2 regions of the Paenibacillus sp. FSL P2-0173 genome follow, and region 2 is predicted to be linked to the other one. Evidence: riboswitches for the same ligand, from Rfam matches in the RefSeq annotation. Region 2 holds a riboswitch; the other holds the start of a gene.
What was found. A riboswitch is a leader RNA that binds a small molecule or an ion and turns the genes downstream of it on or off. The one in region 2 is predicted to bind thiamine pyrophosphate.

Region 1 (3,778 bases), on a different contig from region 2:
CGATATTGATTGGAACTTCCGGTGTAGCAGGTGCCTTTTCTGAAGAAATCATCAAGGAGATGGCGAAGCATGTAGAACGCCCGATCATTATGCCCATGTCCAATCCTACAAACCTTGCAGAAGCAGTACCCGAGGATTTGATCCGGTGGACAGATGGCAGAGCACTGATCGCAACCGGAAGTCCTTTTGAGCCCGTTACCTATAACGATACAAATTTTGAGATTGGACAGGCGAACAATGCCTTTGTTTTTCCGGGACTGGGTCTGGGTGCGATTGTGGTTAAAGCCAAAAGGATTACCCCTGCGATGTTTACAGCGGCAGCAGTTGCTGTTGCCAATGGTGTAGATTCGAATACGCCTGGCGGTGCGCTACTCCCTCATATCCGAAAATTACGCGAAGTTTCGTACGCTGTTGCGATTGCGGTTGCAAAAGCCGCGATTCAGGATCAGGTAGCGCAGGCGCACATTTCAGATGTGGAACAAGCTATACAAGATGCAATGTGGAAACCGAAATATGCCAAGGTCAAAGCAGTGGAAAGTGTAATTCATCACCCTCACTAAGCCCAAAACACCTAACTAGAGGAAATTTAATATTTTGTACACTATGTTTGACATAGCATATGAACGAATGTACAGTAATAGTCAAAAGAATAGAAGTCCACTAGGGGAGCCACTATGGCTGAGACAAGAGCGTATCTTGGACCCTTTGAACCTGATCTAGTTCGTACTAGCGTAGGAAAGTGGAGCCTTCGTATATAAGGTTTCAAGCGTTTTTTGCGCATTGGGCCTATTGTTGAAGCCGCTCCATTTTTCCGGGGCGGCTTTTTAGCGTTGTTCCGGAATTATATTCTTACAGGACTTCTTGCTCTTCAATTTAATGGAGGTGGGGAAATTGAGTTTTACACAAGAACTCCGTCGGCAGGCGGACGGCATTTTTCAAGCGATTTTTGAGCATCCCTTTGTGAGAGGTATTGCTGAAGGAAGTTTGACAAGGGGACAGCTGATTCACTATGTAAAACAGGACTTTGAATATTTGAACGCCTACATGCGGATATACGGCATCGCAATCTCCAAATGCACGAATCGGGAGGACATGGCTGTATTTAATGAACAAATCTCTTTTATTCTCCACAGCGAGGTTCATCCGCATCAAAATTTCTGTGCTGTCGCAGGGGTGAGCTATGAAGAGTTGCAGGGATATCCGCTCGCTCCGTCGGCCCATCACTATATCCGTCACATGCTGACGGTTGCGCATGAGGGCAGCCTGGGCGAGATCTTGGCTGTGCTGCTGCCATGTATGTGGACCTATGCCGAGATTGGTCGCAGGCTGCTGGATGAAGTAAAGCCGGATGAGTCTCATCCGTTCTATGAATGGATGGGCTTCTATGGAGACCAGCTTGATGATACAACACTCAAGTTCCGAGAACGTGTAGATGCTTGGGCAGAAGGCGCAACGGCTGCTGAGCGAGAGCGGATGATTGAGCATTTTATACTGAGCTGCCAGCTGGAATATAAGTTCTGGGACATGGCCTATAAGCAGGAAGAATGGCCGGTCCAGATACAGGAAGCGGTCTTGGAATAGTCAGCCTGGCAATTCGATGCGTGAAGTACAGTTAATGCCCTGTTGAACCACCAACTATAGAGAGGATAATCATTATGAGTACATGGGAAAAAAGTTATTCGGATCTCCTGACGAAGGTACAAAACAGCAAACCCCTCGTTCACAATATGACCAATGTGGTAGTCACTAACTTTACGGCCAACGGCCTGTATGCATTGGGCGCCTCCCCGGTGATGGCCTATGCACCCGAGGAAGTAGCAGACATGGCAAAAATAGCGGGAGCCGTCGTGTTAAACATCGGTACGCTGAACCGCGAACTGGTGGATGCCATGATCATTGCTGGACAATCGGCGAATGCACACGGTGTTCCGGTCCTGCTAGATCCGGTCGGTGCGGGAGCAACGAGCTTTAGAACCGAATCGGCACTGCGAATCCTGAGAGAAGTCAAAATCTCATTGGTGCGGGGCAATGCAGCCGAAGTCGCGCATCTTGTTGGAGAAGCGCGTGAGATTAAAGGCGTAGATGCTGGTGACAGTGCTGACAGCGGAAATGTCGATCTGGCAATTCGGGCTGCTCAAACGCTCAATACAATGGTTGTCATTACTGGAAAAGAGGACGTCATCACCGATGGGGCCGAAGCACGAATGATAAGCGGTGGAGACGCGCTGCTCACGAAGGTAACCGGAGCAGGCTGCCTGCTGACCTCTGTGTTAGGTGCCTTTGCAGCTGTTGAACCCAGCCTGCTGCTCGCAGGTACAGCAGGCTTGGCATTTTACGGTGCAGCAGCTTCCCGAGCCGCAGCACGTACCGCAGAGCTGGGGCCCGGCAGCTTCCAGATTGCCTTTCTCGACGAGCTCGCCAAACTACATACAGGTTCGCTAGAGGGGCATGTCACTGTCCGTGAAGCCGGAACAACCACAGCAGGTGGTGCGCGATGACAGACGTTCGTGTACCCAGAGCACTGACGATTGCCGGTTCGGACAGTGGCGGCGGGGCCGGGATTCAAGCCGATCTCAAAACCTTTCAGGAGCTTGGCGTTTACGGCATGTCGGCTATTACGGCCATTACCGTACAGAATACTTTAGGGGTCCACGGCGTATATCCGCTGCCACAGGAAGCAACAGCGGAACAGATCGAAGCTGTAGGATTAGACCTTGGAGTGGATGCCCTGAAGACTGGCATGCTGTTTCATGCGGGCATCATCCGTCTTGTGAGCAAGCAGATTCGAAAGTTCGGCTGGAAAAAGGTTGTCGTCGATCCCGTGATGATTGCCAAGGGAGGCGCAAAGCTGCTGCAGCCAGAAGCGATGCAGGCTCTGAAGGACGACCTGCTCCCCTTGGCCCTGGTCGTTACACCGAATATCCCGGAGGCGGAAGCCCTGACAGGGATCAGTATCCATACGATGGAGGATCGCCGCGAGGCTGCGAGACATATTAGCAGTATGGGATCAAAATTCGTTGTGATCAAGGGTGGCCACGCTGACGAGAGCGAGAGCAGCGAACAGATTGTGGACCTACTCTTTGACGGAACCGCCTTTACAGAGCTGAGCGGCAAGCGAGTACGGACTGTTCATACACACGGAACAGGATGCACCTTCTCAGCAGCGATTACCGCGGAATTAGGGAAAGGGATGTCTGTACCGGAGGCTATCTCGAATGGCAAAGCCTTCATCCAGGCAGCGATTGAGGAACCTTTGCAGCTTGGACAAGGACATGGACCCACCAATCATTGGGCCTACCAACGTCGTCAGGAGGTGCTGCTATGAGCGGTAGAATGTTGTCAGAGGTGGTGCGCCGCCAGCTACAGATGTACCTGGTGCTTGGAAGCGTGAATTGCCTCGCGGAACCAGGCTGGGTCGTGCAAGAGGCTCTAGCTGGCGGCGCAACCATGGTCCAGTTCCGGGAAAAGGGTCTCGGCGCGTTAACGGGCGTTCCTATGTTCGAACTTGCGCGCCAGCTACAGGAACTGTGCCGTCACGCTGGTGTCCCCTTCATCATCAATGACGATGTGGAGCTGGCTCTTGAACTCGACGCCGACGGTGTTCACATCGGTCAGGACGATGAATCCGCCGAATCCGTCCGCGAGCGAATCGGAAATCGAATTCTAGGCGTCTCTGCCCATACCATTGAGGAAGCACGTCGAGCCATCCTGCAAGGTGCTGATTATCTCGGCGTCGGACCCATCTATCCCACCATCTCGAAAGATGATGCCCATGCCG
Region 2 (3,778 bases):
CAGCATAGCACACGCAACATTAAACATGACATTCGGATCATGAATGACTATAACGACCACAAACAGTATGGAAAACATAACGAGCTTTAGGCCCGGATTCACACGATGCAGCCATGTTTTATGATGGGGAAAGGACAGGTTCATACTGTAGTTCCCCTTTCTGAATCCGCCATATATCGGTACAATATCGATGGACAATTTCTGGGTCATGCGTGACCATCACAATGGCCGTGCCTGCCGCTCTCAGCTGCTCCAACATATCCAGCATGACAAAGGTATTACGCGCATCCTGCCCAAAAGTCGGTTCATCCAGCAGCAGCACTTCCGGCTCACGGATCATAGCCGTAGCAATACTCAACCGCCTTTTTTGGCCCAATGAAAGCTGATACGGATGACGCTCGTCCAGCCGCTCCAGTCCGAACTGTACGAGCATCCGATCGACCCGTTCCCGGCACTGTTCAATGGTGAACAAGCTCTTGGGTAACGAATACTCTAGTTCCTTTCGTACGGTGTGTGCTACGAATTGCAGCTCGGGATTTTGAAACGCGAACCCGATACGCTCTGCCAGTTGTTCCGTACTGCCTGCCTCAATTCCGCGCACGCTATAACGTCCCTGTGTGCGAAGTAAGCGCATCATGGAGAGCAGCAGTGAGCTTTTGCCAGCCCCGTTTTCACCGACCACGCCAATCCAGTCGCCAGGCTTCACCTGCGCATGCTCCACATAAATCACTGAACTTAAACCGCGGAGGCCACTAAAATGTTCCAGCTCCAGCAAATCAATCCCTGTACCATTCCCCGTACCATTCTGCTGTGTCACTGATTCACTCCAACGCGGCGAAGACGATTCACTCCATACTCCCGGGTACCACACGCCATACTCGGACAATGCCTGCCGCTGCCCATGAAATACTTCTTCCGCCCTTCCATCCGCAATGATCTCCCCTTGAGCAGAAAGCACCACAATCCGGTCCACATCATGGACAATTTCATTAATTTTATGCTCCACGATCACCAGTGTCTGGTCTACCGAAATGTTTCGAATGGTATCCCACACCTGTGTAGTACCTTCCTCGTCCAACAAAGCCGTGGGCTCATCCAGAAAAAGCACTTCTGGCTCCATAGCCAGCACAGACGCAATCGCCAGCCGCTGTTTCATTCCCTGTGACATGCTGCCAATGGGCATGTGTATATCATCCGTTGATAGACCAACCTGTATCAGCAGCTCGCGAATACGGGATCGCATCTGCTCACGAGGAACCTGATTATTTTCCAACACAAAAGCCAGTTCCTCGTCTGCATATGACATACAAAACTGCGTATCAGGATCTTGAAATACAATACCTGAGACACTTGGGATTACAGCAGCATCGCATTTCATAGGCACTTCTATCGTGCGTGGAATCAGACCGCTTAACACTTGGAGCAGCGTTGATTTACCGCATCCACTCGGTCCCAGCAACAGCAGCTTTTCCCCCTTGCGGACAGACAAAGACATATTGTGAAAAAGCAGCTCCTGCTCACCGGGGAATTTCAACCGAAGACGGGTGATCGAAGCCACCACATCTTCGGTTGCCTGGCTCATCAATCCAGCCCCTTATAATCTTGTTCCGTTGCGGGTCTCAAACTTCGCGTGACTCCGGTTACCTCCAATGCCCTAGCCAGATAGAACGCGAATACCCCGGCAATCACAATGCTGCCAATCATGCGAAAACCGATATACAAAACATAGTTCCAGGTCGAAAGCTGATCAATATACCCGTAGCTGAAGTCTAAAATCAGAGAAGCGACAGCCGCCCCGGCCGCAGCTAGCGAAGCAACCCACAGGTTTGCGTTCCGATACAGAAAAGCCGCAAAAAATAGCTCCGCTCCCAAGCCTTGCAGCAGGCCATAGTACAAAGTGGACATCCCCCATTCGCTTCCCAAAAAAGCACTGACCGTTGCCGCTGCCACCTCTGCCAAAATTGCAACACCCGGCTTGCGAATGATGAGATAAGCAAACGTGCCTGCCATAAACCACATGCCATACATCAGTTGCTCGGCGTGTAGACCGAATGGTTTCATCAAATCATAGGCAGGTCCCCATATTTTGTAGACTAACCCGAACACAACAGCGATCACAATCGTGACCAAAATATCAGTCAGCTTCAACCCTTTGGACGCTCTTACAGCAGTATTCATTATTGCGTGCTCCCCTTATCCTTATAATTGGCCTCTTGGCCATAAAAAAAAGCTTGTCTGGAGCTGAATCTCCAGGCAAGCTTTATGCGCAGTAAAAGGTGAAGCACCATACAAAACATCATTAGTCGATATGCCTTATATAACCAGTAGTCTAAGCTACTACACTGATACCAAGCCAAAGTCAGGGTCAAGGTAAAATGCTAGGACATACATTGAATCTATCGACAACCGCTAAACAAGCGGCATTCCTGTATAGTGTTCTTGGTTTCTCTACGCTGGCATTACCCAGATCAGATTTCACGGTCAGTGGCAAGGGCCACCCTCTCAGCCTGACTTTCTCAAGCTCCCGACAATGCTTTTTTAATTCACTATAATATATACCACATCTATGGCTTTGACAATCCTATAATCCGAAGAAACGTTTGGCTGTCTCCGTCGTGGCGATTTCAATCTCCATCATGCTTCGGCCTGTACATTCGGCAACCGTAGCAGCAATGTGAGCGAGATACATCGACTCATTACGCCCTTCTTTAGGCTTCACGGGCAAATTACGCGGGGTCAAAAATGGAGCATCCGTTTCAATCATCAGACGGTCCAAGGGAATATCTCTGACCAGTTCACGCAGATGTTTGCCACGCCGTTCGTCGCAAATCCAGCCGGTGATCCCGATATACAGTCCCATTTCTACATACGTATGCAATTCCTGTTCCGTGCCGGTAAAACAATGCACTACCGCTTTATCGACAAGCCCTTGATATTCCCGAAGCATAGCAACAAAATCCTCATGTGCATCTCGTTCATGCAGAAATAACGGCATATTTAGCTCACCCGCCAGTTGGATTTGCTCCCCAAACCATCGGCGCTGCACATCGCGCGGCGAAAAATCACGGTTATAGTCCAATCCGCATTCCCCTATGGATACGACCTGCGGCTGACTCGCCAGCTGGCGGAGCTGCTGAATCGTATCTGCGCTGCAGTCTTTGGCATCATGGGGATGCACGCCAGCTGTCGCATACAGCTTGCCCGGATAACGTGCTGCATACTGAGAAGCCTCCCGACTGCTGCGGACACTGGTCCCGGTAATAATCAGGGGTGAAATTCCTACAGCTGCGGCTCTCTCTACCACCTGTTCCCGATCCGCATGAAACGAACGGTGCATCAAGTTCACGCCAATATCAATTAACGGTGTACCCCTTTCCATCTCAATCCCTCCTTCGCAAACTACAATCTCGGATCAATCGGCTCCGATTCCAGAGATAGCGCGGCAAGGACGCATTCATGAATACGATCTACCGTATCCTTGCGGACAAAACGTTCCACGCCTTCCATACCAAGCGCTCCTTCCATCAGGGCATGACGCTCCTTTTTGTTCGTTCGACGCTGCTTCAGACGCTTTAAATTCTCAGGGGCAAGATAATCCATACCGTAAATGATGTGCAAATACTTCCGGCCTCTCACCTTGATTGCAGGCTGAATCATCTTGTCCCGATTTTTCATCAAAAAGCGTTCCGGCTTGATCACAATCCCTTCATGACCATCCTCTGTCATCTCGTTCCACCAGCGAATGACCTCTTCCTCGCTTGCTTCGTCCGTGATAACG

Region 1: linked by a shared signal. The riboswitch ahead of tenA (thiaminase II) and the one ahead of MKX30_RS20320 (ECF transporter S component) in region 2 are both predicted to bind thiamine pyrophosphate.

What each region holds. Positions count from the first base shown of each region.
Region 1 is NZ_JBBOYK010000001.1:1,943,501-1,947,278, forward strand. It holds gene MKX30_RS08530 (NAD-dependent malic enzyme) at 1-560, shown strand, start outside; TPP riboswitch at 653-755, shown strand; gene tenA (thiaminase II) at 892-1,581, shown strand; gene thiM (hydroxyethylthiazole kinase) at 1,656-2,498, shown strand; gene thiD (bifunctional hydroxymethylpyrimidine kinase/phosphomethylpyrimidine kinase) at 2,495-3,325, shown strand; gene thiE (thiamine phosphate synthase) at 3,322-3,778, shown strand, end outside.
Region 2 is NZ_JBBOYK010000004.1:88,009-91,786, forward strand. It holds gene MKX30_RS20310 (energy-coupling factor transporter transmembrane component T family protein) at 1-144, opposite strand, end outside; gene MKX30_RS20315 (ABC transporter ATP-binding protein) at 119-1,582, opposite strand; gene MKX30_RS20320 (ECF transporter S component) at 1,582-2,178, opposite strand; TPP riboswitch at 2,428-2,537, opposite strand; gene MKX30_RS20325 (TatD family hydrolase) at 2,582-3,379, opposite strand; gene MKX30_RS20330 (polynucleotide kinase-phosphatase) at 3,400-3,778, opposite strand, start outside.